Linked DNA regions of Pontimicrobium sp. SW4. The protein of the gene in region 1 binds, or shares a complex with, the protein of each later gene. Links are inferred from orthologs where the notes say so. Each region holds a gene or a part of one and is shown on either strand. Other genes may lie near its edges.

The links.
Region 2: the proteins of uvrB (region 1) and ABGB03_RS08765 are in contact, whole or in part, in a crystal structure (PDB 7EGT), measured with the Thermus thermophilus proteins. The link is inferred for Pontimicrobium sp. SW4 from one-to-one orthologs. Residues at the interface, in WP_096411307.1 of Thermus thermophilus: Glu23, Leu25, Arg26, Asp27, Gly28, Glu29, Arg30, Phe31, Arg55, Glu326, Asp327, Phe328, Glu379, Ser382, Gln383, His398, Gly400, Arg401; in WP_096412145.1 of Thermus thermophilus: His654, Arg656, Phe657, Gln666, Asp668, Glu669, Lys680, Arg681, Leu682, Ser683, Lys685, Tyr686, Ala687.

Annotation. Positions count from the first base shown.
Region 1 is NZ_CP157199.1:723,924-740,265, forward strand. The notes cover bases 8,836-11,815. They hold uvrB (excinuclease ABC subunit UvrB), read right to left. Parts: upstream 11,338-11,815; coding sequence 9,334-11,337; downstream 8,836-9,333. Other genes in these bases: ABGB03_RS03435 (TerB family tellurite resistance protein), read left to right, coding at 8,913-9,314; ABGB03_RS03445 (choice-of-anchor L domain-containing protein), read right to left, coding at 11,361-11,815. Outside these bases: ABGB03_RS03405 (PDZ domain-containing protein), read right to left, coding at 1-822; ABGB03_RS03410 (peptidylprolyl isomerase), read right to left, coding at 834-1,427; ABGB03_RS03415 (carboxypeptidase-like regulatory domain-containing protein), read left to right, coding at 1,598-5,368; lysA (diaminopimelate decarboxylase), read right to left, coding at 5,414-6,646; sucC (ADP-forming succinate--CoA ligase subunit beta), read left to right, coding at 6,855-8,045; ABGB03_RS03430 (hypothetical protein), read left to right, coding at 8,259-8,603; more of ABGB03_RS03445, read right to left, coding at 11,816-16,190. UniProt on the Escherichia coli protein: The UvrABC repair system catalyzes the recognition and processing of DNA lesions. A damage recognition complex composed of 2 UvrA and 2 UvrB subunits scans DNA for abnormalities.
Region 2 is NZ_CP157199.1:1,862,330-1,878,694, forward strand. The notes cover bases 8,524-11,526. They hold ABGB03_RS08765 (UvrD-helicase domain-containing protein), read right to left. Parts: upstream 11,191-11,526; coding sequence 8,857-11,190; downstream 8,524-8,856. Other genes in these bases: ABGB03_RS08760 (serine hydrolase), read right to left, coding at 8,524-8,789; ABGB03_RS08770 (DsrE family protein), read left to right, coding at 11,331-11,526. Also shown: ABGB03_RS08705 (LytTR family DNA-binding domain-containing protein), read left to right, coding at 1-236; ABGB03_RS08710 (DoxX family protein), read left to right, coding at 244-621; ABGB03_RS08715 (metallophosphoesterase), read left to right, coding at 705-1,466; holA (DNA polymerase III subunit delta), read right to left, coding at 1,475-2,479; ABGB03_RS08725 (type I restriction enzyme HsdR N-terminal domain-containing protein), read left to right, coding at 2,597-3,043; ABGB03_RS08730 (glycosyltransferase family 2 protein), read left to right, coding at 3,040-4,029; ABGB03_RS08735 (OmpA family protein), read left to right, coding at 4,126-4,983; ABGB03_RS08740 (hypothetical protein), read right to left, coding at 5,293-5,565; ABGB03_RS08745 (hypothetical protein), read left to right, coding at 5,725-6,072; ABGB03_RS08750 (L-threonylcarbamoyladenylate synthase), read right to left, coding at 6,081-6,701; ABGB03_RS08755 (alpha/beta hydrolase), read left to right, coding at 6,751-7,620; more of ABGB03_RS08760, read right to left, coding at 7,695-8,523; more of ABGB03_RS08770, read left to right, coding at 11,527-11,873; ABGB03_RS08775 (FMN-binding glutamate synthase family protein), read left to right, coding at 11,880-13,424; ABGB03_RS08780 (hypothetical protein), read left to right, coding at 13,496-14,017; ABGB03_RS08785 (patatin-like phospholipase family protein), read right to left, coding at 14,023-14,928; ABGB03_RS08790 (DUF559 domain-containing protein), read left to right, coding at 15,008-16,365. UniProt on the Escherichia coli protein: A helicase with DNA-dependent ATPase activity. Unwinds DNA duplexes with 3'-5' polarity. Translocates on single-stranded DNA with 3'-5' polarity. Initiates unwinding more efficiently from a nicked substrate than double-stranded DNA.

The DNA.
Region 1 (16,342 bases):
GCTAAGATCTAATGTATGTAAGTATCCATCACGTTCAAATACAAGTGTATTATTGTGACCAGATAAGGATTTAATATCTGACCCTTTATATGTTGTGACTTGATTTAAATTAGAAGTCTTAGTGTTGAAAGACCAAATATTTGCAACATAATCTCTATCGGAAAGGAAGTAAATATTGTCCCCAATCCAAATAGGCTTTATATCTGTTGTTTTGTTATTTGGAAGTAAGGTTTCTTGAGAGTTATTAAGATTTAAAATAACCAATGGCGTGTTTTGACCACCTCTGTATGCTCTCCATTCTTCATCCCAGCGACTCATTCTATCAATAATCATATGTTTTCCATCTTCTGAATATGCTCCGCTTGTACTCCATTGAGAGGTGACTAATGTTGAAGGGCCACCTTTTAGAGAAACTGTCCATAATCTATCAAAACCGCTAGGTGCAGTATCGCGACTTGATGCATATAATATATGTTTTCCATCATTTGTCCAACCACGAACTTGAGCACCACTTGGATGCCAAGTGAGTCGAGTAGCATCTCCACCTTCAACGGAAACAACATAAACAGCATTAGACCCAAAACGATTTGAAGTAAAGGCTACCCATTTTCCATCAGGTGAAAAATATGGATTCTGTTCTACAGCAGCTGTACTAGTTAATCTTTTTACGTTTGTCCCATTGATATTTGCTATCCAAATATCGCTTCCGTAACAGAATGTAATTTGCGAATCATTAATATCTGGTTGACGCAAAAGCCTAGTGCTTTGAGTAAAAGCTGATATGCTAAATAGAAGAATAAAGACCTTGATTATGTGTTTCATGATTTTGTTATTTAATTTTTTGTGATTCTATAAATATTTTTGATTTCAATTGGGTTTAGTAGCTGTTGATTCTTATTGTCGCCAGATTGAATTTTTAAAACGATATCCATACCTTTTGTTACTTTGCCAAAAGCTGCAAACCCTAAGTCATCGCTATGGCGTTTACCAGCAAAATCTAATTCTGGTTGATCGTTGATGCAAATAAAAAAGCTACTCGTTGCTGTATTTGCACTAGATCTTGCCATAGATATGGTTCCGTTTTTGTGAAGAAGTTTTGTGTCGTTAGTAGTTTCTAAAACTATTGGATCGAAAGATTTAGAGTTGTCAATAAAACCTCCTTGAATGACTTGAATTTTAATATCTCTTTTTGCTTCATTTTCTGGTGTACAGACTCTGAAAAATGTAGAATTTTCATAAAGATTATTGTCAACATACTTCATGAAATTAGAGACTGTAATTGGAGCTTTTTCAGGATAGAGTTCTACTATTATATCACCTAAAGATGTTTCTATTTTACATTGAATGTTATTTTGTGAGTTGGCATAGAATGAAACCAAAAAAAGTATAAATACTATTTTAAAGAGTTTTGGTTGGCTATTTTTCATGTTTTTGATTTCTATAAAGATAAAAAAAGCTTGAGATTTTTTATGAAATTCTTATACAAAGTAAAGTCGCTTAAATTGAAACACAAATTGTTAGCATTTTTCCTTATTTTTAAGAGTTAACAATTAGTGTAATTATGAGTAGTAGTTTTTTTAGTTTGATTAAAAAAAATTTGCAAACGTTTTTTTATTTAAAAGCCAGCGTTTTCTTTCTTGCATTTTTTTTCTTTGGAAATAGTGTTGGAGCAAACAATTTGTTTCAAGAGAGTAAAAATGATTTAAGTTCTGTGCCAATTAAAACTGTTAATAAATATGATTTAATTGCTCAGATTAGAGAGCAAATTATAGGTAGTGTTACTGATGCAAAAACCAACAAAGCCATAGCATATTGTAATATTGGAGTGGAAGGTTTCCAAATAGGAACTTCAAGTAACGAACTGGGAGAATTTGTTTTAGAGGTAGATTCGTTACCTGTTACCATCGTTTTTTCTCATTTAAACTATGAAGAGAAAGTAGTGGAAGTCACAAACACAAGTAATCTAACCATTCAATTAACACCTTTGGTAAATAGCTTGAATGAAGTTGTTCTTTCAGCAAATAGAAAAAGTAATTACCCTTATGAATTAGCTTTAGAAGCATTTTCGAAGACGAGAAAATTAACAGATAAAAGCAATTATGGTCAAGCGTTTTATAGACAAAAATCAAAAAACGGTGACGAATACACAGAGTTTTCAGAGATTATTTATGATACAGAATATACTGTTGATGGTATAAACGATTGGGAAATTTTAGAAGGTAGATATGCCTTAAAACGAGAAAAAATTAATAATAGCAATTTTACGCTTCTCTCTCGTATTCTAAAGGCGATACAGCCAGATACTGATGATATCATTTTTCCATTAAGTTATGAAGTTAAAGAGTATTATGATGTAAAAATTGTGGATATGTTATCCTCCGGAGATGAAGATATAGCCGTGTTGGAATTTAAGCCCTTGCCAGAAGTGAAAACACCAGCTTTTGAAGGGGAAGCTTACATAAATACCAAGACATATGAAGTATTAAAAATTAGTGGTACTGTAATGAATGATCGGTTAGATTTTATAAAATTCAGAGAAAAAAGAACTTATACAAAAAACTACACATTATCTTACGAAATGGCTTTTAAAAAGAGCTCAAAAGATGATTTGTTAATTGATTATATAAAAGTAGATCACTCTTTTGATTATTATAAGGGGGATAGCCTTGTAACTCATGTTTCGTCAACTTCAAATTTGACGTATTTTGAACACTATGATACTGATAGCCCAAGACGGTTTAGAAAAAGTTTCAAGGATTCAAAAAGTGATTGGGAAACACTAAATAAAATAGGTTATAATGAGAAGTTTTGGAAAGATAACCCAATAGTAAAGCGAACTCCAGTTGAAGATGAGGTTATTGCCTCTTTTGAAAAAGATAATGCGTTTGAATCTATATTTCTTAATACTAAAGAGCAAATTGCATTTATGCAAAGTAATTTGGTAGGTGATGTATTTATTGAGAGTTTGGATTCTCAACTTAGAAATTATAATAATAATAATCCAGTAGAGAAGGTATTTCTTCATACAGATAAAGACGTCTATTTTCCAGGAGAAATGATTTGGTACAATGCTTATGCTGTATTAGGTGCGTATCATCATTTTTCAACTGGAAGTATGCAAATACAAGTAGATTTAATAGATGAACACAATGTCATTGTTGAATCAAAAAATCATAAGTTAATTGAAGGTCAAGGAGAAGGAAATATTATTATCCCTGTTGAGTTGCCTGAAGGAACTTACCAATTAAGAGCTTATACCAATTGGATGCGAAATTTTGATAATGCGTTCTTTTTTACAAAAACAATTCAACTTTTAAATGCCAAAAAAACTACTAGAAGACCATTAAATACTGATGATAAAATTGATTTGCAATTTTTCCCAGAAGGTGGCCAAGCAGTGAATGGGTTAAATGGAAAAATATCATTTAAGGCAATAGGCAGTGATGGGTATTCAAGGGAAGTTAAAGGCATTATAAAAAATTCTAAAGGAGAAACCGTTGTACCTATAAATACTTTATATCAAGGAATGGGATTTTTTACTTTAAATCCTCAGCCTAATGAAACCTATACGGCCATATTAGATAATGGTTCTATATATAAACTTCCAGAAGCACAAAATGAAGGATATTCAATGTTAATTGATAACCTAGATACCAATAATATTAAGGTAAAAGTTCAAGCAAGTAATACACTTAGATCAAAGCCATTCTACATTATTGGAACTATAAATAATGAGAAGTATTATCAAGGCAAATTTGTTTTTAATGCTCAGTCTTTACTTGATTTTGAAATTCCAAAAAACAAGCTTCCAAGTGGTGTGATGACCCTTACACTTTTTGATGAACAAATGCGACCATGGTCTGAGCGTCCAGTTTTTGTTAATAATAAGGAAGAACTAATAATAGAAACAAAACTAGAAAATTCTAGCTTTGAAAAAAGAGAGAAAATTGAATTAAAAGTAAATGTGAAAGATGTTTACGGTACACCATTATCTACAAATTTTTCAATTGCTATTACTGATGTAGACAAAGTATATAAAAACAAATTTGACACAAATATTTTAACATACTTTTTATTAGAATCTAATTTGAAAGGACATATTGAAAACCCAGGGTATTTTTTTAGTGATAGTAAGAGATCTACGAGAGCTAAGCTCGATTTAGTTATGTCAACTCATGGATGGCGCAAATTTAACTGGCACGAAATGGATAATATAACTTTTAGCTCACCTAAAGAGTTTCTATTCAAGAAGGGTTATTCAGTTTCAGGCAATGCTACCAATATGGAGGATGTTCCTTTGATGAATAGAGAGTTGAAAATGATTGCCAAATCTAAATCTAGTCAGTTAATGGATTTATATGTTACAAAAACAGATGAAGAAGGTAATTTTAAAATCCAAAATGTTACTAATGCTGGAGATGTTGAATTGACGTTTAACGCTTACCAATCTGACGGTGACCCTATACAAACTAAAGTTGTCTTAATAGATAATAATGATAATCATAATTTACCAAAACCAAACTTTAAGAGTAAATATAAAGATATGCAAGGTGATGTTTTAGATAACTACAACAAAAAAGCGTCTACTTTTTTTATGTATGAAGATGTTGAGAAACTAGATGAAGTATTAGTTACTGCTAAAAAAAAATCAGTTAGCGAGCTTACTAAATATTCAGAGTCATTATATGGGGTGAAACCAGATCATACAATAATAAATGAAGATAAAACGGCTGGTAATATACTATATCACTTAGGTAATATTCCGGGGGTTTCTGTCGATTTATCTTTCAACTGGGTTAATTTTAGAGGGAATCAATATGGACCATTGTGGATTGTAGATGGTATGAGGTTAGATGGTGAGATAGACCCTAGATTTGGTCGGCTAGAAAGAGACGAAGTAGAAGACTCTAAAACGAAAAGACTTTATTATGACAAACCCAAGACTAATAATGTGCCACTAATGGTTCAAAACCTTGATTTTTCAAATGTAGAAAGAATTGAAATTTTAAAACGTGGCTCTCAAACAGCTATTTATGGACCAGTTGGAAGATATGGTGTTATTATTGTGTATACAAAAACCGGAAGACCTAAGGTTGATAAAGTATTTTCGTCTAAACATACTATTCAAGGGTATTCTAAACTTAAAGAATTTTATTCGCCTAAATACAATGTAGAATTAGAATCGCATAAAAATCCAGATAATAGAACAACACTTTATTGGAATCCTTCAGTAAAAACAGATAAAAATGGTAATGTTACTATTATTTTCTATAATTCAGATAGTGCTAAAGCTATTGAAGTAGATATTCAAGTATTGTCACAATATGGAATTCCAGGAGTTTATTTAAATACGTTTAAAAAACAATAGTGTTAGATTTTAATCTAACGCTATTGAAACAAATTGGCAATTTGTTTATTTTTTGATTGTTGATTTTTTTTCACTCAAATCAACCGTAATTTGATTCGCTAATAAATCATCAAATGTTTCACGTTTTCTTATTAAATGTGCTTTATTATTGTACCATAAAACTTCAGCTGGTCTAAACCTAGAGTTATAATTACTAGCCATAGTAAAACAATAGGCACCAGCATTTTTAAAAGCTAAAATATCGCCTTCGTTAATTTCGTTTATACGTCTGTTATTTGCAAATGTATCTGTCTCACATATATAACCAACAACAGAGTAAAAACGTTCTCTACCTTGTGGATTAGAAATATTAGTTATTTCATGTTGAGAACCATATAGCATTGGTCTAATTAAATGATTAAATCCAGAATCTACTTGTGCAAAAACAGTAGAGGTTGTTTGTTTAACGACATTCACTTTTGCTAAAAAGAAACCTGCTTCACTTACTAAGAATTTTCCAGGCTCAAAAGCAAGTGTTAATTCTTTACCATAGCTTTTACAAAACTCATTAAAACGAGAGGTTAATTTTTTTCCAAACTCTTCAATATTTGTTTCTATGTCACCTTTTTTATAAGGGACTTTAAATCCAGAGCCAAAATCAATAAATTCAAGACTTTTAAAATTTTTCGCAGTTTCAAACAGTATTTCACTTGCATATAAAAACACATCAATATCTAAAATGTCACTTCCAGTATGCATATGAATACCATTAATATGCATTTTGGTATTTTCTACAATTCTTATAATATGCGGAATTTGATGAATAGAAATTCCAAATTTAGAGTCAATATGTCCAACAGAAATGTTTGTGTTTCCACCAGCCATCACATGCGGATTAATTCTAATGCACACTGGAATATCTGGATGTTTACTTCCAAATTGTTCTAGTATTGAGAGATTGTCAATATTAATTTGTACACCTAGTTTAGCAACTTCTTCAATTTCTTCTAATGAAACACCATTTGGTGTAAAAATGATGTTTTGCGCTTTGAAACCAGCAACCAACCCTAATTGTACTTCTTGTATAGATACAGTATCTAAACCAGAGCCTAAGTTTTTTAGAAATTTTAAAACCGAAATATTGGATAATGCTTTAGCAGCATAATTAATCTTCAAATTTTTAACATTACTAAACGCTGAGATTAATCGTTTATATTGCGATTCTATTTTATGTGCATCATACACGTAAATGGGACTTCCAAACTCCTTAGCTATGTTAAGTAGTTGCTCTTTTTTCATGGTATTGTGTTTATTTATGCTTCAAATATATTTTATTACTTTCTAATTATTACTAGAACAATTAAAAAATAGTAACAATTAAACTATTTGTTAATTATATAACAATTCTAAAAATGAGTTATTAATAAAGTTGCCATTACTAATTAAAATATTAGTCTAATTAATAGCTATTATTTACATTTGCGCATCTTAAATCATTAAGCAAGTTATGAATTTACACGAATATCAAGGAAAAGAATTATTAAGCAGTTTTGGAGTACGTATTCAACGTGGTATTGTTGCACAAAATGCTGATGAAGCAGTTTTAGCAGCTAAGAAATTAACCGAAGATACTGGAACTGGATGGCATGTTATAAAGGCACAAGTTCACGCAGGTGGTCGTGGAAAAGGTGGAGGTGTGAAATTAGCCAAAAATCTTGATGAAGTTAAAGCAATAGCTAGTCAAATTATAGGAATGGATTTGATAACACCGCAAACTTCTGCTGAAGGAAAGCGTGTTCATCAGGTTTTAGTAGCTGAAGATGTTTACTATCCTGGAGATTCTGAGCCAGAAGAGTATTATATGTCTGTACTTTTAAATAGAGGTACAGGGCGTAATATGATTATGTATTCTACTGAAGGAGGTATGGATATTGAAACGGTTGCTGAAGAAACACCACATTTAATTTTTACTGAAGAAATTGATCCTGCTACTGGTATTTTACCATTTCAAGCACGTAAAGTAGCTTTTAATTTAGGCTTATCTGGAGCAGCATTTAAAGACATGACAAAATTTGTGACGTCTTTATATAAAGCGTATGTAGAATCTGATTCTTCATTATTTGAAATCAATCCAGTTCTAAAAACAAGTGATGACAAAATTATGGCAGTTGATGCTAAAGTATCTTTAGATGATAATGCATTATTTAGACATAAAGACTTGGCTGAATTGCGTGACTTACGTGAAGAAAATCCAATTGAAGTTGAAGCTGGAGCTTTAGGCTTAAATTATGTTGATTTAGATGGAAATGTTGGTTGTATGGTAAATGGTGCAGGTTTAGCAATGGCAACAATGGATTTAATTAAACAAGCAGGTGGTGAGCCAGCTAATTTCTTAGATGTTGGTGGTACTGCTGACGCTGCTAGAGTAGAGGCTGCGTTTAGAATAATATTAAAAGACCCAGCAGTAAAAGCAATACTCATTAATATTTTTGGTGGAATTGTGCGTTGTGATCGTGTTGCTCAAGGTGTTATTGATGCTTATACAAACATGGGTAATATAGAGGTGCCAATTATTGTAAGGCTTCAAGGTACTAATGCTGATATTGCGAAAGAACTTATTGATAGTTCTGGTTTAGATGTGCAAAGTGCTGTTGAATTTCAAGAAGCTGCCGATAAAGTTCAAGCGGTTTTAGCTTAGTTAACATATACATATATATTTATTAAGAGTAGTGTAATACACTACTCTTTTTTGTTGCATAATTTTGTTTTGTATTAAAACGCAATATGTTAATTAAGTATTAATTATCGTTAAACATAAGTTAATTAGTAAATAACTCTGTAACAATTGTGTTTAAAGTATAGTCTATAAGACATCAATCAATTTTATTTAATCAATTTAAAACGAACAATTATGAAACAATTAAAAGCATTACTGTTAGCCGTAACGATAACGTTTAGCAGTGTACTTATGGCAAGTACTAGTCCAGAAAAACCTTCGGTTGAAACTTCAAAAATTACATTGAAAATTGAGAGATTTCTCAAAAATCCAAGTTTTGATGTAGATCATGAGATGACAGCAAACGTTACGCTTACAATAAATAAAAACAACGAACTAGTTGTTTTATCTGTAGATTCTAACGATGAGAAAATGAAAAATTACATTAAGAGTAGATTAAATTATAGAAAAGTATCTGGGTCTTATGAAACTTTAAAAGATAAATTTATTGTACCAGTTAGGTTAACTGCAGAAGAATAAGAAGCTTCATTGATTAGTCTTGAAAACTCCTAAGTGTTGCTTAGGAGTTTTTTTACGTTTAATACTGTTTAGAAAGATTAGTATTATGGTTAAAAAATGAAAAGCAAAACGAACAATAGATTAATTTAGTATATTAATTAATTTATTTTAATTTATTGTAAATCAATAAGATACAATTAAAATATATTCTAAGTCATAAAAAAGACGATGAAAAGACGTCTTTTTTTCGATGAGATACATTATATCTACGATTATAAAAGGGTAATTATACCTAATTTTATATAATCAATAATTAATTCTCACTCAGCCATGATAAATCGTGTTGAAAAGTTAAGTTTGCTCTCAGAAATGATTGCATTCGCAAGAATTGATAATAGCTTAAAAGAAATAGAATATAATTTTTTACTGGGAGTTGCTAAACAATTAGAGATTACCCAAGAAGATTTTGATTACCTATTAGATAACCCTGTCACACATATTCATTTAAAGTCTCATAGTGAACGCATTGTTCAGTTTCATAGATTGGTATTGTTAATGAATTTAGATGCTGAAGTTGCAGAGAAAGATCTCATAAGACTTCACAATTTTGGGTTAAGAATGGGATTAGGTCATGAAGCCATTAATAGGGTTTTAGATTTAATGGAAAGTTTTCCGCATAAAATTATTCCTCCAGATTTTTTAATAGACATTTTTAAAACACAGTATAATTAAACAATACTTTATAGAAAAACTATACTTTTAATTGATTCAGCTTGGTTTGATAAGCCTTAATTTCATCCCTCACTTTTGCAGCAAGCATAAAGTCTAATTCTTTTGCTGCCTGCTCCATAAGTTTGCGTTTTTCACGAATCTTTTTTTCTAGTTCAGGTTTTGTTAAGTATTCACTTTCGGGTTCTGCTGCTTTTTGGGCTTCCAGTTCATAGTAGTAAGAACTCACAGAGTTTTTAGTTAATACATTATTTAAGCTTTTGTTTAAAGCTTTTGGTGTGATATCATTTGCAGTATTGTAGGCAATTTGTTTTTCTCTACGATAATTTGTCTCGTCCATAGTTTTCTGCATACTTTTGGTGACTTTATCAGCATACATAATAGCTCTTCCATTAAGGTGTCTTGCAGCTCTACCAACTGTTTGAGTTAAGGATCTTGCCGAACGTAAGAATCCCTCTTTATCGGCATCTAAGATAGCAACTAAAGAAACTTCAGGTAAATCTAGTCCTTCACGTAATAAATTAACTCCAACAAGTACATCAAATAACCCTTTACGTAAATCTTGCATAATCTCAACACGTTCTAAAGTGTCTACATCACTATGTATATAACGTACTCGAATTTGTATTCTAGCTAAATATTTAGTTAATTCTTCGGCCATTCGTTTGGTAAGTGTTGTGACTAAAGTACGCTCATCTTTTTCAACACGTTGCTGTATCTCTTCTATTAAATCATCAATCTGATTTAAGCTTGGTCTCACTTCTATAATTGGATCTAATAAACCAGTTGGTCGTATGACCTGCTCAACATATATGCCATCTGTTTTTTGCAATTCATAATCCGCAGGCGTAGCACTCACGTAAATTACTTGATTTTGTAGCGCTTCAAATTCTTCAAACTTTAAAGGCCGATTATCCATAGCTGCTGGTAACCTAAAACCATATTCTACTAAGTTCTCTTTTCGGCTTCTGTCTCCTCCATACATAGCATGAACTTGTGAAATAGTTACGTGACTTTCATCAATAACCATTAAAAAATCATCAGGAAAATAATCCAATAAACAGAAAGGTCTTGAACCTGCTTGTCTACCATCTAAATAGCGTGAGTAATTTTCGATACCAGAACAATAACCCAACTCACGAATCATTTCTAGGTCAAATTCGGTTCGTTCTTTTAAACGTTTGGCTTCTAGATGCTTTCCAATCTCTTTAAAGTAGTCGTGTTGTTTTACTAAATCGTCTTGAATATCTTTTATCGCGTTTTGCAATACATCAGGTGAGGTTACAAACATATTTGCTGGATAGATAGTAAGTCTATCGTATTTTTCTATGATTTCGTTTGTTTGGATATTAAAAGCTTCAATATCTTCTATCTCATCTCCAAAAAAGTGAATTCGAAAAGCATCATCAGCATAACTCGGAAAAATATCTACAGTATCTCCTTTAATTCTAAAATTCCCATGGTTAAAATCTGCCTCAGTTCTAGAATATAAACTTTGAACTAATTGATGTAGTAATTTGGTTCGCGAAATAACCTGATCACGTTCTATCGTAATTACATTTTTTTGAAACTCTACAGGATTCCCAATACCATACAAACAAGATACAGATGCAACAACTAACACATCTCGTCTTCCTGAAAGCAATGAAGAGGTAGTACTTAAACGCATTTTTTCTATTTCTTCATTAATAGAAAGATCCTTTTCTATGTATACACCTGAGACAGGAATGTAGGCTTCAGGTTGATAATAATCGTAATACGACACAAAATATTCTACAGCATTATCTGGGAAGAATTGTTTGAATTCAGAATATAATTGAGCAGCTAAGGTTTTATTATGAGCTAGTACAAGCGTTGGGCGTTGAACTTTTTCTATTACATTAGCAACTGTAAACGTTTTACCAGAACCAGTTACACCAAGTAATGTTTGGTACTTTTCATTAGAATTAATACCGTTAGAAAGTTGTTCTATAGCCTGAGGCTGATCACCAGTTGGACTAAATTCTGATTCAATTTTAAAGTGCATTCAGCAAAATTACGCAATAAATATTATCGACGTAAAGCAAAATGTCCTTTTACTTGAAATTCGGCACCATTTTGTTTGACATTAGCCACAAACCAATAATCGCTTGCAGGCATATTTAAACCATTATAAGTGCCATCCCAACCTTCGGTTTCGGAGGTTAAAAACGTCATTTGCTTACCATACCTATCAAAAATGCTAATGGTAGTTCCTGATAGGTGTTCTATACCAGAAATATGCCATGTATCAAAATAGCCATCACCATTAGGCGTCATAAATTTTGGCGTATCAATTACTACTACTTCTCTTGAAATGGAAGCACAACCATTTAAATCGATAATTGTAACAGTATGGCTGCCAAGCGATACGTTTTCAAATACATTAGACTCTTGTGGTTCCCCACCGTCTAATACATACATATAATTTCCAATACCACTAATGGTTATGGTTATATTATTTGGATCACTAAAATCTACAGTTTCAGTCACTTCAATGGTTGCTTGTTCAGATTCTATAACGTCAAATATTGTAGATGTTGTACAGCCATTTGGTGTTGTTACGGTTACCCAATATTGACCAATTTGATGAATATCAATTTCTGAGGTAGTTTCTCCAGTTGACCATAAATACGTGTCTCCTGCTACAAGCTCTCCAGCCATAACTGTTAATGGGAAATTATCTAAACAAATGGTTTGCTGAGGAATATTGACTACAGGCTTTCTTTGAACATTTGTAAAAAATGAGGCTGTGTCAAAACAACCTGTTGTATTGTTTTCTAATCGAATAAATATTTCTTGACCATCAACTGCTTCATAGTTAAGATTTGAAATTGCGTATTCTCCATTTTGAGCATTATTACTAGTTTCATGATATGTTACAGTAAAATTTACTGGGTTTTGCACTCCTAAAACGGATGATGTTTGTTGTGATAAATCAAAAAATAGTGTAAAATCGTAATCATCATCACAAGACTCTAAATTAGGAGGAGTATTTGCTATTGGATTTTGATATACTACCAACTCGAAAGATGATATGGCAACACAGGTAGTAATAGTGTTTTCAGCTCTTACATAAAGTGTTTCATTTGAAGATGTATAATTATATGTGCTTCCAATATCATTTTGATTATTTTGAGCATCAGCTAGACTAAAATGATACGTTATTAGCGTATTACTTGTATTAGAAAATAGGATTTGTGTGGCTTCATTTAAATCATAAATATCTGTGTCATTATCGCAAATATCAATGGTAGGTATTGTGTTAATATTTGGAGGTAAGTTAACTTCCAGCTCTAAAGGAATAGAAACGTAACAACCAGATAGTGTGTTTTCAACTTTTACGAATACTGTTTGAGGATTTGCTATGTTGTTATAAGTTTCAGGATTAGAAATCGTGTTTGTATTCGATTCTAAGGTTTCTAATGATTCAAAATAAGTAATGATAATTCCATTATTTCTAAGGTCTAAAATTTCAAATTCAGCCACAGTAAGGTCAAATGTAGAAATACCATCATAATCTGTGTCACAATTGCTAAGAGCTGATGGTAGATTAACTGTTGGTACTTGAATTACGTTTAATCCAAATTCTGCAATAGCATGGCAATATGTACCATTTTCTATTCTTGCATAAATTTGTTGCGGATTAGAAACATTTGTATAATTATCACCAATGTCATTTTGCATATTTTCAGCATCAGTAAGTGATGTATAATAAGTAATGCTTAAAGTTTCAGGGCTCCCTTGAGATATTTCTAATGTTTTTTCATTTAGATCAAAGACTTCTAAGCCATCGTTAGTAATATCATCACACACAATAAAGTTTGTTGGAGGATTAAATAATGGTACCGAACCAACTTCAATTATAAATGACGATGTTCCATAGCAACTTTGGTCTGTAATATTTTCAACTCTTATATAAATAGTTTGTGGACTTGAAGTGTTAGTGTAGTTAGAGTTTTTGTCAATACTATTTGTTCTGTTAATGGCATCAAGCTCTGTTTCGAAATACAACACTTGTTTACCAGTTTGACCATTTAGGATTTCTGAGTCTTTAGTGTTGAAAAGAAAATCTGTTGTTTGATTGCCATCCGTTTCACAATTTTCAAAGGTTGAAATTATTGGAAACACAGGAAGTGTATTTACAGTTACAGGAATTTCGGCAATAGCGTAACATCCAGTGATAGTACTCTCAACTCTTGTATAAATAGTTTGATTTGTTGCACTAAATGCAGAAGATGCTATAATTGCATTAGTATTATTATGTAAATCGTTTAAAGTCGTGTGGAAACTTATTGCTAAATCTGTTGTACTTGATACTATACTAGGGATTAAGGCATCTAAATCGATAACTGAAAAAGCGTCTTGATCATCATCGCAAATAATTATTTTTATTGGACTGTTAACAGTTGGTGCAGGAATAACGTTAATATCAAAAGGTATGGTACTAAAGCATCCAGTTAAGTTATCGCTTACTCTTGCATAAAACGTTTGTGGAGTTGATGTATTTGTATAAAATTGCGGTAATACATTGGTATTATTATTGGCATCAGTTTGAGAGGTAAAGTATCTAACGGAAACACCAAAAAGTCCATTATTAACTAAGCTATCGAAAGAATTTAAATCAAGTAATATAAATCCATCATCATCAGTATCACAATAGTCAATGGTTGCTACAGGAGCTAAAGTTATTGGAGGGTTTACTACTAAATTTATTTGTGACTGATAATCGCAATTATCATTTTCAATTTTAATGAAAATGATTTGTGGGCTTGCATTAACTATATAAGGGACATTTTGATCAATAGGATTAATGTTATTGTCCATATCGTTTTCAGTCTCATAAAATGTAATGTTTGTATTTGCAAGATTATTTATAATAGTTGAAGCTATATCTAATAAATCGAACGATTCTATACCATCACCACTACTATCATCACAAGTTTCGAAATCCTGTATTGCAGTTCCTGTATTTAATAGATTTGTATGAATAATAATAGGCACAATTGTAAAGCAGCCAGTTGTATCATCTTCAATTCTAATATAAATATTTTGAGTATTAGCAGTTATATTCTCATAGTTTGAAGCGTCAGCTATTGGGTTGGTATTATTTGTAGCATCAGCATTTGATGTATGAAAAGTTACTGTTACACCTGTAAGGCCTTGTAATAAATCTGGAATTATTTGTGTTAGGTCGAAAAAAGCAAATCCGTCATTATCATTATCACAAGCGTTTAGAGGAGGTAAATTTGGATTTACAACAGGTCTGTCTAAGACAACAATATCAATGGTTGTTGTGTTAACGCATCCTGTATTTGTATTTATTACTCTCACAAAAAGTTGTTCGGATTGTAATGTATTTACATAAGGTGATGGAATAGCGTTAATGCCATTGTCTGCATCTACTTGAGATAAATGATAAGTCACCCTCAAATCTGGATTTCCTTGGGTAATTTCATTATCGGCTTGTGTTAAATCTATTTGTGTTGAACCATCAGCTACAGTATCATCACATAATACAATTGGTGTTGGATTAACGATATTTGGTAATGAATTTACTATTAAATTAAAATTGGTATATGCCATACAACCAGTATTTATATCTTCAATTCTTACAAAAATTGGTTGCGGATTTGTAGTGTTTTGTATAGGAGTTGTAATAGGGTTTAAATTATTTTGTGCATCTACATTGCTTAAATGGTAGGATATATTATAGGTTCCTGGCGTTACTGCATTAGTAATTTCATTATCTTTTATTGTAAGATCAAAAAATTCAATGCCATCTTCACTAGCATCATCACACAATTCGTAATCAGTTATAGGGTTGACTGTTTGTTCAGAATTTAAAACTATTTCTACAGTATCTTCAATAACACAGTTAGTTGAATTTAGTGGGATTGTAATTTCAACTGTATAATCTCCAGAACTATTTACATTAAGTGTTGTATTAGTTTCCGTTGGTAATAATATGCCATTTTTATACCACACATAAGTCGCTAAAGGATTTAGTATGTCTCCATTTATGGTATAACTTTGAGCGCATGTGTTAATGTCTGGACTTAAATCTACTGTTGGATTAAAACTATTTCCTTGAATGAATACTGCTGAATCGTAGTTTTCATCATTTTGATCTGCAATTACTAATTTAATCCTATAAAGTACATTTGGGTTTATGTTTGCTGTAGCTGTTAACACAGTAGTTCTACCATTATAGTTAGTGTCTCCCATGCTATAGCCATCAAAATATTGTTCATTTTCTGAAGGGCAAAAACCAACTATTTCATCATGCACAGTATTGGTATTTACAGGCGTATTTGTTCCTGGGATTAATGCAATATTTGTGTATGGATTGGCTGTACCAGCCTCTTTAATTAAAAAAGCAAATCCATCAGAATATTCACAAGGGAAGTTTCCAAAATACTCTTCGGATGCTAATATGTAATTGAATTGAATTAAATTAGAGATAGATACAAAGTCAAATTCTATAGATGTAGCGTTATGTGTATCTGTGATGCCTAGAGCATTTTCTAAATCAGGATCTGTTCCCCAAGTTAACTCACCTTCATTAAGAATATTAGTATTTACTGTATTTCCTGCCGAATTTGCATTTCCTGTGGATAGCATTATGCCATTTTCAAATGGGAAGTTTGTATTGGCACGTTCAAAATATCCAAAACTTGAAAACCCATTAACAGTTCCATTTACCGAAGATGAAATATTGGTTATTTCTACACAACCTTCAGCTAGATTATTCTCGATTAATGTTTGTACTGATTGAGAATTATCAATCGAAATTCTTTGCGAGTATACCGAAGTGCACAATAGTACACATAAGAGGGAAAATAAGTAGGTTATTCTCATTTCTAATGTTATATCATAGCTTAAAAAGATTTGGGCTTTTAAAGCTATTGATTACGATTTGGATTTATATGGTGAAAATATGTAAAAAATAGACGAAACACCAAAAATAATCGATGAAATGCATTTGGGTAGTTGAAAAATATTACAAAAAT
Region 2 (16,365 bases), 1.1 Mb from region 1 along the record:
TAGAAGCTTTTGGTGATTATGTAAAAATACATCAAGTAGAAAACTATATATTAACAAATAGTACATTTACAAATATTTTAAAACAGTTACCTAAACAATTTGTACGCTGTCATAAATCGTTTGCGATTAATTTAAAAAAAATGAATAGCTTAGCAGGAAATGTAATTACTATTGGAGACAAAACTGTTCCAATTGGTCAAACTTATAAATCGGACTTTTTAAAGTCATTAAACTAACTAAACCATGTTAAAAAAGAATTTTACCGACTTAGCCTTAGCTATTTTACGTATTGGAGCATCTGCTTTAATGCTTACCCATGGAATCCCAAAAGTTAAAAATTTATTTGCAGATACTATTGAGTTTCCAGATCCATTAGGTGTAGGAGCTCCTACTTCGCTTACATTAGCCATTATTGGGGAAGTCATTGCACCAATTTTTATAATAATTGGTTTAAGAACCAAACTTGCAACACTATTTCCAATTGGGGTAATGCTAGTAGCGTTCTTTTTTGTGCATCTAAATGACCCAATAGAAAGGCAAGAAAAAGCATTACTTTACTTAGTAGTATTTATTACAATATTTTTTGCAGGTCCTGGAAAGTATTCGTTTGACAGGAAATAAACACTGAAAATATTTCCATTTAATTTAGTAAATGGCTAACATAACAAGAAGAAAATTTATTAAGAGAGGCATTTTAGCCTCAATTGGATTGTTTTTTTTTAGATTCGCTTTGGTTTGAAAAATATGTTGTTGACTGGAATTATTTCGATATTTCAAAATCGAATGAAAACAAAATAAAGATCATTCAAATTTCTGATCTACATTTTAACCAACTGAGATATTTTCACAAATCGATAGCAAAAAAAATAAATTTAATAAAACCTGACTTAGTATTTATTACCGGCGATTCTGTTGATAAAACAGAAAATATAGCACCATTTAATGATTTTCTTAAATTGATAGACAAATCCATCAAAAAATATGCTATCACTGGTAATTGGGAATATTGGGGAAATGTAAATCTAATCGAGCTTGAAAAAGTTTATTCAAGCAATAATTGTGAATTACTAATAAATGAAAATAGAACTATCTCAATTAGAAATCGCGAAATATCAATAATTGGAATTGACGATTTAGTTGGTGGAAATTCTGATTTTGAGAAAGCAGTCAAAAACTTAAAACAAAGCAACACAAATATTGTCTTATCCCATTGTCCTGAGTATAGAGATATAATTGCTAAACAAAAAGGAAGTTTAAATATTGACTTAGTCCTTTCTGGTCATACACACGGAGGACAAATTACTTTTTTAGGAGTTGTCCCATTCAAACCACAAGGAAGTGGAGAATACTTAAAAGGCTGGTATAAAGAATCTGAACCGAAAATGTATATATCAAAAGGTATTGGAACAAGTATTCTACCTATCAGATTTGGAGCAAGAGCAGAAATGGTCGAAATGGAAATATAAAACCGAAATCAACTCATAATCCTAACCATCAACTCTTTTAGTAAATCACCTTGTGGTACCGCATTAGCACCAACACCCTTACTTTTAACATCAAATTCACGCAAGGTGGCTATTACTTTACTAACCTGCTTCATTGGATAGTTACGAGCTGCATTGGTATACTCATTAACAAAATAAGGATTTACGCGAAGCTTAGACGCGATATTTCTAGGCGATTTATCATTCAAACCGTGTAAATGCAGTAACTGAGCGAAAAAACTAAATAACAATGATACAGTCACTACCATTGGATTATCCTTTGGGTTATCGGCAAAATAGTTGATGATTTTGTGCACCTTAACAACGTCCCTCTCACCTACTGCCTTACGTAACTCAAAATTATTATAGTCTTTAGAAATGCCTATATTCTCCTCAATAAGCTCTGGCGAAATTTGAGTGTCTTTTGGTATTACAAGCTGCAGCTTTTCCAACTCATTATTTATCTTACTTAAATCGGTTCCTAAAAATTCCACCAACATCTGTGCAGCTTTTGGGGAAATGCTATAACCTTTAGATGACAATACACGACGTATCCAATCGGCTACCTGGTTTTCGTATAATTTCTTGCTTTCATAAACAACACCAACTTTGTTAATAGCCTTATATAAAGCCTTGCGTTTGTCAATTTTTTTATACTTATAATTTACCACTAAAACTGTTGTTGGTTGTGGGTTTTCGGCATAAGAAGCTAGTTTCTCAATACTACGTGATAGGTCTTGCGCCTCTTTTACAATCACTACTTGACGCTCAGCCATCATTGGATACCGTTTGGCGTTTCCTACAATATCATCAATCGTTACATCACGACCATACAACACCATTTGGTTAAATCCTTTCTCCTCTTCAGCAAGTACATTATCTTCAATAAAATCAGAAATCTTATCAATATAATAAGCCTCCTCTCCCATTAGGAAATAAATAGGCCTTAAATTGCCATTTTTAATATCGTTTACTAGCTGTTTAACTTCGTCCAAAGCAATTAATATGATGAATTTAGTCAGTTCGAGTTGCGTCCCAGAATCTCGAGAATTTCTCGATAAAATTTTCTTTGAAAATCACTCGAAGTGACATTATAATTATAAATTTGTGTTGTGCAAAAATTAGATTTTCCCACATATACCTTCCGATTCAAAAATAGCGAAAATAAACCTTATATTTTTGATGAGATCCGCAAAAAATTTGTGGTTTTACAGCCTGAAGAATGGGTTCGACAACATTGTGTGCAGTTTCTTATTAATGAAAAGAAGTATCCAAAGTCTTTAATTAATGTCGAGAAAGAGTTAAAAATAAATAATCTTAAAAAACGATACGACATCGTTATTTTTAATAGCGATGGTTCTATACACTTAATTGTAGAATGTAAAGCACCTAAAATTACCATTAATCAAAGTGCTTTCGACCAAATTGCACGATACAATTTGGCACTAAATGCCACATATTTAATGGTTACAAACGGATTAAATCATTATTATTGTAGTATCGATTTTGATGAAGAACGCTATCAATTTTTAAAGGATATTCCTGAATACCAACTGTGAAAATAGCAATAGTCATATTAAACTGGAACGGAAAGGCATTGTTAGAACAATTTTTGCCTTCGGTAATATCATTTTCCTCTGAAGCAGATATTTATGTAGCAGATAATGCTTCTAGTGATGATTCGGCTTCGTTTCTTAAAACTCATTTTCCTCAAATAAAAATAATTCAAAATAGCACTAATGGTGGCTATGCTAAAGGTTATAATGATGCGTTAAGACATGTTAAGGCAGATGTGTTCTGTTTGTTGAACAGTGATGTTGAAGTAACTAAAAACTGGTTGTTACCAATTCAAAAAACGTTTATTAATGAGCCAAATACTGCCATTATCCAACCAAAAATTCTAGACCAAAAAAACAAAGATTATTTTGAATATGCAGGAGCAGCTGGTGGATTTGTAGATAAATTTGGTTATCCGTATTGTCGTGGACGAATTTTTAACACTATAGAGAAAGATCAAGGTCAATATAATGATACTATAAATATCTTTTGGGCTTCAGGTGCTTGCTTATTTGTAAGAAGTAACGTTTACAAAACATTAGGAGGCTTTGATGAAACCTTTTTTGCTCACATGGAAGAAATTGATTTCTGTTGGCAAACTAAAAACTTAGGATATAACATCAAATATGTTGGTAACTCAATTATCTACCATGTTGGAGGAGCTACACTTAGCAACACAAGTCCTAAAAAAACTTACTTAAATTTTAGAAATAGTTTATTTACGCTTGTAAAAAATGCCTCAGGCAGTGTTTTTTACTTAGTTCTTATTAGGCTTATTTTAGATGGTATAGCTGGTGTTAAATTTTTATTCGAATTAAAACCCAAACACACCCTCGCAATTTTTAAAGCACACTTTTCATTTTATAATCATTTAAGCATCCTAAAAACCCAAAGGAAATCTCAAAAAAAAATGCAGAAATACTATACTCAAAAGAGTATCGTTTGGTCATATTTTATTAGTAAAAAGCGATATTTTAAAAGTTTATAACTTCGTTAGCAAAAGTTTTGTTAATACCACATTTATTTGTTCTTTTTTACATAATTTTGTGATATTCGTCGAATATAAATTAATTAACAACACATCATGAAGAAAATTTTATTGTTAAGTCTTACTGCTATGCTTGTTTTAAGCTCATGCGTATCTAAAAAAGAATATGCTGCATTGGAGGCAAAACAACAAGAAACGCAAGACCTATTAAACACTGCAACCGTTAAATTAAATGCATGTCTATCTGATGCTGCTGCTGCTAATGCACGAGCAGATGCTTTAAAAGATCAGCTTGCGGACATGAGAAAAAATAACGAAAGCCTAATACAAAGTAATAAAGACTTAACGATGCTTACTGCAAAAGGAGCAGATAATGTTGAAAGAACTTTAGAAAGCATTAAAGAGAAAGATCTTAAAATTACTCGTTTACAGGATGCGTTAAACAAAAAAGATAGTGTTACGCTAGCTTTAGTAACAAGTTTAAAACGTGAAGTTGGAATAAACGATCCAGATATTGAAATAAATGTTGAAAAAGGAGTGGTATTTATTTCTATTTCAGATAAGTTATTATTTAAAAGTGGAAGCTATGTAGTAACCTCAAACGCAAAAGACGTTTTAGCTAAAGTTGCTAAAGTAGTTAATGGTAAGCCAGATTTTGAATGTATGGTTGAAGGACATACTGATAGTCAATCTTACAAAAGTAATGGTATACTATTAGACAACTGGGATTTAAGTGTTAAGCGTTCTACATCTATTATTAGAGTATTAGAAGATTTAGGTGTTAACTCTACTCGATTAATAGCAGCTGGTAGAAGTTACCATGTGCCTTTAGTTGATAATGATACTGCTGAAAATAGAGCAAAAAATAGACGTACTCGTATTGTTGTAATGCCAAAAATTGATCAGTTTTACGACATGATAGAAAAAGAAATGAAAACTCTTTCTGGAAGCTAATCATTTCTATATATATATAAATATAAAAGCTCAACTTAATAGTTGAGCTTTTTTTATTTGCAAAAAATGCCTGTTAACTCATACTAGTCCTTAGGTAATGTATGAGCAACAGGCTAAAAAATCATGAATAGATTTAAAACAGAGATTAATAGCAAGTTGTAAGATGCATCTATATCTCTATTTGTAACAACAAGAATTAACTATCACGATTTAATAAATATTACTTATTAGTAACTCATATAAATATTTAGCATCAGCGTAAATAATAATAGCATAATAAAAAGTATAAATATTATATAATTAAAAAGCTTATTCTTCTTCATATTTTATAAATAAAATCTGGTCTTTTTCCTTTTCATAAGCTTCAAAAGCTAGCTTACGTTTTTTATACACTTTAAAAATTATTAGTTCTATCTCTTTATGATTAATTTTTCCAGTAAATACCATCCTAACCATACTCTCACTATAAAAGGTTCCTCTTGAGGATACAATATTGTTGTTTTTTAATTCTTCAAGAACCTCGGGAATCCAATCCTTTTTTAAATGCTCTTGCAGCTTTTCCTTTTGAGATTTGGTAATCATAGATGCATTATTTACTTATTGATATTTTTATGATATATTTGTGATATATTAATGATGAATAGTTGAAAATAAAATTACTAAAATATTAGATAATATACTAACATTTTAGTAATTATTTTCTTATTTATTAGTACAGTTAAGTCTGAACCTGCTTAAAACATGGAGTTACCAGAAATTAATAAGCGAATAAAAAAATTAGTAGAGAAGTATGCTGATGATAATTCGTCTAAATTTTGTAGGATGGTCGATATAAAGCCTTCTTATAAATTAACTCGACTATTTTCCATAGAAAATCGTAATGGCAAATATCCAGAGCCTAGTTTAGATATTATTAGGCAAATAGTTAGCAAACTAGATATAGATATTAATTATTTAGTTTTTGGAGAATCAAAATTCACTGAAAATGTTGTAAACGAGGAGCGTAAGAAGTACTTAACTAGTGATGATAAGTTAAATATTATAATAAATCAAAATGTTGAAATTCTAGATAAACTCAACAATAAATAAGTTTTAAATTAAAGGATATCTAAGCTTCCTTTACCTTCTCTAATTACTTCTGGTTCACCAAATGAAAAATCAATTATTGTAGATGGTTCATTATCTCCATAACCACCATCAATAACCAAATCCACTAGGTTATCCCATTTTTCAAAAATCAATTCAGGATCGGTAGTATACTCCAAAATTTCATCTTCATCATAAATAGATGTAGAAATAATTGGATTACCTAATTGCTTAACAATTTCCAATGCTATGTTATTATTTGGAATTCTAATACCTACCGTTTTCTTCTTTTTAAATGCATTTGGTAAACTTTTTGCTCCAGGTAGTACAAATGTGTAAGGTCCAGGTAGCGCACGCTTTAAGACTTTAAAAGTAGTTGTATCTATTTGCTTTACATAATCACTTAAGTTACTTAAATCATGACACACAAACGAAAAGTTAGCCTTTTCTAATTTAACTCCTTTAATTCTAGCAACACGCTCCAATGCTTTATTGTTAGTAATATCGCAGCCCAAACCATACACGGTATCCGTAGGGTAAATGATTAATCCTCCTTTTTTTAAAACAGCAACCACTTTTGCTATTTCTTTTGGATTAGGATTATCTTCATAAATTTTTACAAAATCTGCCATATTCATTATCTTGCTAAAAGTGTTATACAAATAAACTAATTATTTAAATATGAATACTCCAAAATCTACATTGTTGAGTGTTATTTGCACATTTATACTATTTGCATGCTCATTAAACGATGATAATACTATTCCAAATACCAACACTTTAGATCCTACAAGATACTATCAAGAACTCGATGTCGCTTATGGAAATGATGCCAAACAAACATTTGATATATACTTACCTGCAGATAGAGAGAATAGTACAAAAGTAATGATTCTTGTGCATGGTGGTGGATGGTCTGGTGGTGACAAAAGTGACATGAATTTATTTAAAAATTATGTAAGACAGGAACATCCAAATTTAGCAGTGGTAAATATGAATTATAGGTTAGCAGATGATGACAACAATCCATATCCAATGCAAATAAACGATATAACATCTGTGATTAATCATTTAAAAGAAAACAAAGATAATTATACAATAGATGATGATTTTGGATTTATTGGTGTAAGTGCTGGTGGACATTTATCATTATTATGGAGTTATGCATTTGATACTGATAATGATGTAAAAATGGTTTGTAGCGTTGTTGGCCCAACAAATTTTACAGATCCTGCATATTTAAACAATGCCAATGCAACATTACAAGAATTAATTGATTTATTTGGAATTGATCCAACTACCGAATTTTTAGAAGAAGTAAGTCCGTTGCATCAAGTAACAGCTTCCGCACCTCCAACCATATTATTTTATGGTGGACAAGACCCTCTTGTACCTATTACTCAAGGAACTGCTTTAAGAGATGAGCTAACTACACTTGGCGTAACTCACGAATTTACTTTATATCCAGATGCTGGACATGGTTGGGTTGGCACTGATTTATTAGACACAGTGCTAAAGTTAAAGGCTTTTACGCAAACGCATTTGGAATAAAATAATGCGTTGACTTAAAGGCAAACAAACATAAATAAGTTTAAAAAAACATGTATTTTCTGACTTTGCTTTAATTAGTCTAAATCCATAAACGTTGGCAAAATCACATTATTAATTATAGCAAAAGGTAATTTCTCCTCTTGCGAATTGTATGCTTCTCCATTAAATATTGCAACAATGCTTTCTGATGGAAAAATCATAATATACTGTCCTCCATTTCCTGTAGCAACTATAGAAGTTATAGTTTTTTCGTTTACTCTAAAGGGAATATTCCACCATAAAAACCCATAATCAATGTCAGTGATTTTTGTTTTTGGGGTTGTGGATTCTTCAATCCAACATTCAGAAACTACCTGCTGTTTATTCCATATGCCTTTGTTTAGCATTAGTTGACCTATTTTAGCCATATCTCGTGTGGTCATATACAATCGTTTTCCTGATGGAATAACATTTTTATTGCTTGTATGATCCCAACCAACATTGTCAATACCTAATGAGTTGAATAAATAGTGTTCAGCAAATTTATCGATTGTTATTCCTGATGCTTGAGTAATTATTTCGGCAATTAGTACAGCTCCCATTGAACAATAATTGGAAACCAACCCTGGTTCATTTACCATTGGTAAATCTAATGTATATTGAATCCAATCCTTTTTCCTATAAACTTTATCTTCTTGCCCTTCAGATTTTTGATCCCAATCGTTGCAATCTAGTCCAGATGACATAGTTAAAAGATGTCTAATCGTGATTTTTTCTTTTCTTTTATCCAAGTTTTTGCTAAATATAGGGTTTTTAAGGTATTTTGTAATTGGGTCGTCAACACTGCCTATAAAACCTTTATCTATGGCAATTCCAATTAAAACAGAACGTATACTTTTTGTGGTAGAACGAAGATCGTGCTGTTTATCAACAGCATGTTCATTAAAATATTCCTCAAGAATGATTTGCCCATTTTTTACCACTAAAATACTTTTGAGCTTATGCTTAGCTTCTTTAAGTTGATTGAACAATTGATATATTTTTGTCGAATCAAAGTGTTCTGAACGCAGATTTACTGTTTTCCATCCATCGTTAAGATCCTTAGGCTGAGTATAAGAATAGCTTTGTTGTCCATGACTCACTATTACCATAAAGAATATAAAAACTAAGGATGTAATTGTGATCTTCATTTTTAGTAAGCAATAATGGTATTCAAAGTGTTTTGTTACAAATTCAAAAATAATGGCGATTGCGTTTCTATCCAATAATATCTAATTTAGCAAAGCGAAGTAGTAATTTTTTTATCCCTCCATTTTGGAAGTTTATTTCTGCTTTCATATCCGAACCTACACCTTCTATTTTAAGGACTTCACCTTTTCCAAATCGTAAATGTTTTACTATATTCCCTACTACTAATTTGCTGTCAAACAAATTAGTGTTTTCATTAGAGCTCGTTATTTTTTTAAAGTTCTTAGGTGTATTTATTTTAATCCCCTCAGGTTTTGGTTTTATATTACTTTTTCTTTTAGGCTCATACTTTTTTGGTGGCTTAAACCTAATTTTATTAGGCTCAACATCTCCAAATATATCTGCTGACAACATTGGGTTGATGCGTCGTTCTTCAATAGGAATAATAATATCTAAAAATTCATCTTCAATTTCTTCAATAAATCTACTAGGCTCTGAGTCAATTAATTTTCCCCAACGGTAACGTGACAATGCATAGGTTAAATAGGCTTGTTTTTCGGCTCTAGTTAAAGCCACATAAAACAAACGTCGCTCCTCTTCTAATTCGCTACGTGTATTCATGCTCATAGCACTTGGAAACAAATCTTCCTCTAAACCAACAATAAACACATGATTAAATTCCAATCCCTTTGCCAAATGAATAGTCATTAAAGCTACGTGATTTGGATCTCCTTTGTCACCATCTAAATCTGTTGCTAATGCCACATCTTCCAAAAATTCTGCTAAAGAATCTCCAGCATCAGCTAGCTCCATTTGCCCTTCAACAAAATCTTTGATACCATTTAAAAGCTCTTGTACATTTTCCAATCGCGTAATGCCCTCGGGAGTACCGTCTTTGTTAAATTCTCGTATTAATCCGCTTGTTTTAGTTACGTGTTCAGCTAAATCAAAAGCATTTGCCGTTTGATTCATTACTTGAAAACTTTCAATAAGCGTCACAAAATCTTTTAGTTTATTTTTTGTTCCGCTATTAATACTAATATCTATCGTATCAAGATTCTTTAAAACTTCAAAAATGGTTTTCTTATAATTATTTGCAGCAACAACTAGTCTATCAATAGTAGTTTGCCCAATACCACGTGCTGGGAAATTAATAACACGTTTTAGTGCTTCTTCATCTGCAGGATTTAAAACCAAACGCAAATATGCAGTAACGTCTTTAATTTCTTTACGCTGGTAAAATGATAAGCCTCCATAAATACGATAAGGGATGTCTCGTTTTCGCAAAGCATCTTCAATAGCACGTGATTGTGCATTTGTTCGATAAAGCACTGCAAAATCGTTATTATGCAATTGGTTATTCATTTTTTCTTCCCAAATGGTACTTGCTACATAACGGCCTTCATCTCCATCGGTTAACGAACGATGTACTTTAACTTTATTACCTTCTTCATTAGAAGTCCAAACTACCTTATCTAACTTGGTTTTATTATGTTCAATCACTGAGTTTGCTGCGCCTACAATGTTTTTGGTCGAGCGATAGTTTTGCTCTAGGCGGTAGAGTTTCACATCATCATAATCCTTTTGAAAATTCAAAATATTATTAATATTAGCGCCACGAAACGCATAAATACTTTGGGCGTCATCACCAACCACACATATATTTTGAAAACGATCTGCCAAAGCACGAACTATTAAATATTGCGAGTGGTTTGTATCTTGGTACTCATCGACAAGAATATAACGGAACTTATCTTGATACTGTGCTAAAACATTAGGAAAGCGGGTTAGCAACTCGTTAGTTCTTAGCAACAAATCATCAAAATCCATGGCGCCAGCTTTAAAACAACGGTCAACATATTCTGCATAAATCTCTCCCATTTTTGGACGTCTTGTCGCAGCATCAGCTTCCATGAGCTCTGGGTTTTTAAAATATGCTTTAACCGTTATTAAGCTGTTTTTATAAGAAGATATCCTGCTATAAACCTGCTTGGTTTTATAGATATCTTTCTCTAAGCCCATTTCTTTAATTATTGAGCCCAACAATTTTTGAGAATCTTGTGTATCGTATATAGTGAAATTACTAGGAAACCCTAAATGATGCCCTTCAAAACGTAAAATTTTAGCAAAAACAGAGTGAAACGTTCCCATCCATAGGTTTTTAGCTTCACCATCACCAACTATCTCAGCGATTCTGCCTTTCATTTCTTTAGCTGCCTTATTGGTAAAAGTCAACGCCAAAATATTAAACGCATCAACACCTTGACTCATTAGATAAGCAATCCGGTAAGTAAGTACTCTTGTTTTTCCAGAACCAGCTCCAGCAATCACAATCATAGGACCATCCTTTTGTAAAGTTGGTGCTAATTGCGCTTCATTTAATTGACTTAAATACGTCTCCAAATTTGTTTTTTTTAAAGCGTGAATTTAGCCAATGTTACTTTGATTTCTTAATGATTTTACCAATAATTATAAACAATTACATTTGTGCCAACTAGGTTTCTTAAAAATTTAAATATCTTTAACGCTCTTAACTAATTAATATGAAAAAATTCCTATTTACTCTTTACCTATTTACCTTAACTTGCTTTTCTTTATTATCTCAAAACGAACGTTTAGAAGGAAAAATTATTAAAAATTTTGGTGAGACTTTTACTATAGAAACTCTTGATATTAAGACAGACATTTCTAAAGAGTTTAAAGTGATTTTTGATGTATCTCAATCATCGACAGATAGAAGTATTATAAATAAAAATATTGTTACGGCAGCTCGTTTTTTAAATATGCATGCTAATGAAGGTATGAAAAAAGAACAGCTAAAAGTTGCTATGACAATTCATGGTGGTGCATGGCAAGATGTATTAAATAATAAAGCCTATAAAGAGAAGTATGGCGTTGACAACCCGAATTTGGAATTAATAAATGAGCTTACTAAAGCTGGAGCAGATATTATTATTTGTGGGCAAACTGCTTCTTTTAGAGGCATCACAAAAGATAATGCTAATCCAAATGTAAAGTTTGCTTTATCAGCTATGACGGCCTTAATACAGTATCAAAACAATGGTTATACGTTTATAAAATTTTAAATTATTATGGAGTTTTTGTCGCAAATATCTTGGTGGATGTGGATACTTATACTATTAATATTAGTAGCAATACGCGATATTTTCTTTCAAAAGAAACATACCATTAGTCACAACTACCCTATCATTGGTCATTTACGCTATTTGTTTGAGAAAATCGGCCCTGAAATTCGTCAATATTTTGTAGCAAATAATAGAGAAGAGCTTCCTTTTAATCGTATAGAACGTAGTTGGATTTACGCATCTGCAAAGAAAGAAAATAACTATGAAGGTTTTGGAACCGACCGTGATATTTATGCGCATCAGCATATTTTTATTAATAATGCAATGATGCCTTATAGATTATCTGATAATCACCCAAATTCAATTAATCCAAGTTTTTTGCCTTGTGCAAAAATTATGGGCTATTACAATAAACGTAAAAAACCCTATCGTCCAGCTTCTATAATCAATGTTTCAGCCATGAGTTTTGGTTCGCTTTCTGCAAAAGCTGTAGAATCATTAAATAAAGGTATAAAAATTGCAGGTGCTTATCATAATACTGGAGAAGGAGGTTTATCCCCATATCATAGCAATGGTGGTGATGTAATTTTCCATTTCGGAACTGGTTATTTTGGTGTTCGAGATAGTAATGGTAATTTTTCGATGGAAAAGTTAAAACAATTAGTACATAATAACCCATTTATAAAAGCTATTGAAATAAAACTATCTCAAGGCGCAAAACCAGGAAAAGGTGGTGTGCTTCCTGGAGCAAAAATTACTCAAGAAATTGCCAATATACGTGGTGTTGAAGTTGGTAAAGATGTACTATCCCCTCCAAATCACTCAGCATTTTCTAATGTCAAGGAATTATTAGACTTTGTTGAAGATATAGCTAAAAACACTGGACTTCCAGTTGGTATAAAAGCTGCTATTGGTAAACTTAACGAATGGGAAGAACTTGCCGATATTATGCTAAAAACTGGCAAAGGCCCAGATTTTATCACTGTTGATGGCGGCGAAGGTGGTACTGGTGCTGCGCCTCCAAGTTTTGCAGACCATGTCTCACTTCCTTGGGTATATGGCTTTAGCGATTTGTACAAAGTATTCAAAAAGCGAGAACTCACCGAACGTATTGTATTTATTGGAAGCGGTAAATTAGGTTTTCCTGCAAAAGCCGCCATGGCTTTTGCCATGGGAGTTGACTGTATTAATGTTGCACGTGAAGCTATGATGAGTATTGGCTGTATTCAAGCACAAGTTTGTCATACTAATAAATGTCCAAGTGGTGTTGCTACACAAAATAAATGGTTGCAAAATGGCATTAACATTCCATTAAAGTCCTTACGACTTGCTCAATATTTTAAAACTTTTAGAAAGGAATTGGTAGAAATCACACATGCAGCTGGTTATGAACACCCTTGCCAATTTACAATGAAAGATATTGATGTAAATGTTGACGATCATAATTTATCAGAAGAATTAAACAAAACATATAACTACGAAAAAACATCTGTCCCCTATACAAATATGCAAGAATTAAAAGATTGCATATATTTGGGAGGAAAAAACTAGTATTAAGTACAGTTTACCAAAATTACAATAACTATAAATAAATTAACGCCTCAACAAATAAACAATAACACATGGAAGTTGAAAAAATTTTTGAAGTATTTCTATACGCAGTTCCAGCATTAATAACTGGAATGATTGCCTACTATTTTTTTAAGGAGCACACAAAAAACGAAGATGGTCGCAGACGTTTTTTACTCCATAAAGACATTCAAGTAAACACCTTACCTATTCGACTTCAAGCTTATGAGCGTATGGCACTATTCTTAGAAAGAATAGCACCTGCTAAATTACTAATAAGAGTGAGTCCAACAAGCTCAGATAAAAACACTTACGAATCATTACTTGTAGCAACTATTAAACAAGAATTTGAACATAATTTATCACAGCAAATCTACGTAACTGATGATTGTTGGAACATCATTGTAGCTGCAAAAAATGCCACCATACAACTTATTAGAAAAGCTGGTTTATTAGAAAAAACCGGAACTGCCGACAAACTTAGAGAGGTTATTCTAACCGAAATGATGGAAAAAAGAGCGCCAAGCGATGCAGCCTTAGCATTCATTAAAAAAGAAGTAGGAGAACTATGGTAATTAAATCACTTTAGCTCATTAGACAAAGGATCTTGATCTTTCTTTTTAGCATACTCATACCCTTGCTTCCACCAGTTCACCATTAGTCGTTTACTAAATATTAGTGAGTTTTCCGTCAAGCTAGTAGGCGTATAGTACAAATTTAAGTTTACATTCTTATTTTTTGCCGCCAACTTACCTATTGTGATATCGTTTTTCTCCACCTGATCAAGTAAGTGACCAAACAATCCAAGCATTAATGAAAATGGGTTTTTCCCAAGTACTTTCTTTTTTTCCATGCTCTCCGCCTCTAAAACAATAGCATCAACCTCTGTTGCGCCTCGTAAAATAGCCTCACGTATAGGAATTACACAACCCAAACCTCCATCTGCATATTCAAAACCATCTACAGTTGCCAACGACATAAATGGAATGTAATTACAAGAAATCCAAATCCAATCGCAAAACTCTTCATATGTACAATCATTAATAGACTTATACTCCACTCTATTTTTGGACAGGTTTGATACTGTTACTACTACATCTTCCTTGGTAGCTATAATCGTTTCAAACTCATCCTTAGTAAAATTTCGCCTTATATTTTTCTTTAAATGCTTGCTCTCTCCAAACGTACGCTTCTTACGAATGAATTGCCATAAGGAATTAACAAAATCGATTGATACATATTCTCTATCTCCTTTCTTTCTCTGTATAAAAGGACTTACACTAAAAATATCTCGCTGAGTCACATTGGTAAATAAATCGTAAACTTTATCTATTTTATTTAATGATAAATGCGGAATAAGCAAACTACCTGTTGAAGTCCCTAAAAACATATCATATTCTTTACCAAGGTCTTGCATTAAATATTGAGCAACTCCTCCTGCAAAGGCGCCCTTACTTCCTCCTCCTGATATAACTAATGCTTTCATAATTATTTGTATCCTACAAAGTTAAGACCAAATTACTAATTGACCTTGCTATTACTAACAAAAGAATTATTTTAGTTGAATGAATACAAACATCCAAACACCAATAGATTATTTAAAAGGCGTTGGTCCTAATCGTGCAGATTTACTGCGTAAGGAGCTTGGTATTCATACATATCAAGATTTAGTTAACCTATTTCCAAACAGATATATTGATAGAACACAGTATTACAAAATCAATCAGCTACAACAAAACTCAGCCGAAGTTCAAATAATAGGTCAAATTACAAGTCTTAAAGAAATAGCACAAAAACGCGGAAAACGCCTCGTAGGAAACTTTACAGACGATACAGGCAGCATGGAATTGGTTTGGTTTAGAGGTCACAAATGGATTCGAGAGAGCATTAAACTAAACACGACATATGTGGTTTTTGGGAAGATTAACTGGTTTAATGGAAAATTCAGCATGCCTCATCCTGAAATGGAACTTTTAGAAGATCATGAAAAAAACTTAAGCTCAGCAATGCAAGCTGTATACCCTTCTACTGAAAAATTATCCAATAAGGGAATTACCAATCGCGTAATTATAAAAATAATGCAGCAATTGTTTTTGGAGACCAAAGGAAAATTCACAGAAACATTATCAGAAAACTTAATTAAAGAACAAAAATTATTATCAAAATCGAAAGCGCTTTTTAATGTGCACTTTCCAGAATCTCAAAAGCTATTAGCACATGCACAATTTCGATTAAAATTTGAAGAATTGTTTTACATTCAATTACAATTAATTTTAAAAAACCTCATCCATAAATCAAAAATAAAAGGGTTTCCATTTACAAAAGTCGGTGACTATTTTAACACTTTTTTTAAAGAGCATTTACCCTTCAAATTAACCAACGCTCAAAAGCGAGTTATTAAAGAAATTCGGCAAGATTTAGGAAGCAACGCACAAATGAACCGGTTACTACAAGGTGATGTGGGTTCTGGAAAAACAATAGTAGCACTAATGTCAATGTTCATAGCTATTGACAACGGTTTTCAAGCATGTTTAATGGCTCCTACTGAAATTTTGTCAGTACAACACTATAACAGTTTAAATTCATATTGTAAAAATCTGAATATCAGAATAAAACTATTAACTGGTTCAACTAAAACTTTAGAAAGAAAAAAAATCCATGAATCTTTAAAAAATGGCGATTTAAACATCTTAATTGGCACTCATGCGCTCCTTGAAGATAAGGTGGAATTCAAGAATTTAGGCCTCGCAATTATTGATGAACAACATCGTTTTGGAGTAGCACAAAGAAGTAAACTTTGGAAGAAAGGCCCTCCTCTTTCCTCCCAGAGGGAGGACGCAAAAACTGTACTCGATAGATATAAAACTGCACGACCATCAACTTATAAACTGATGAAAGATTTACAACAGGAAAACAAAAAAAA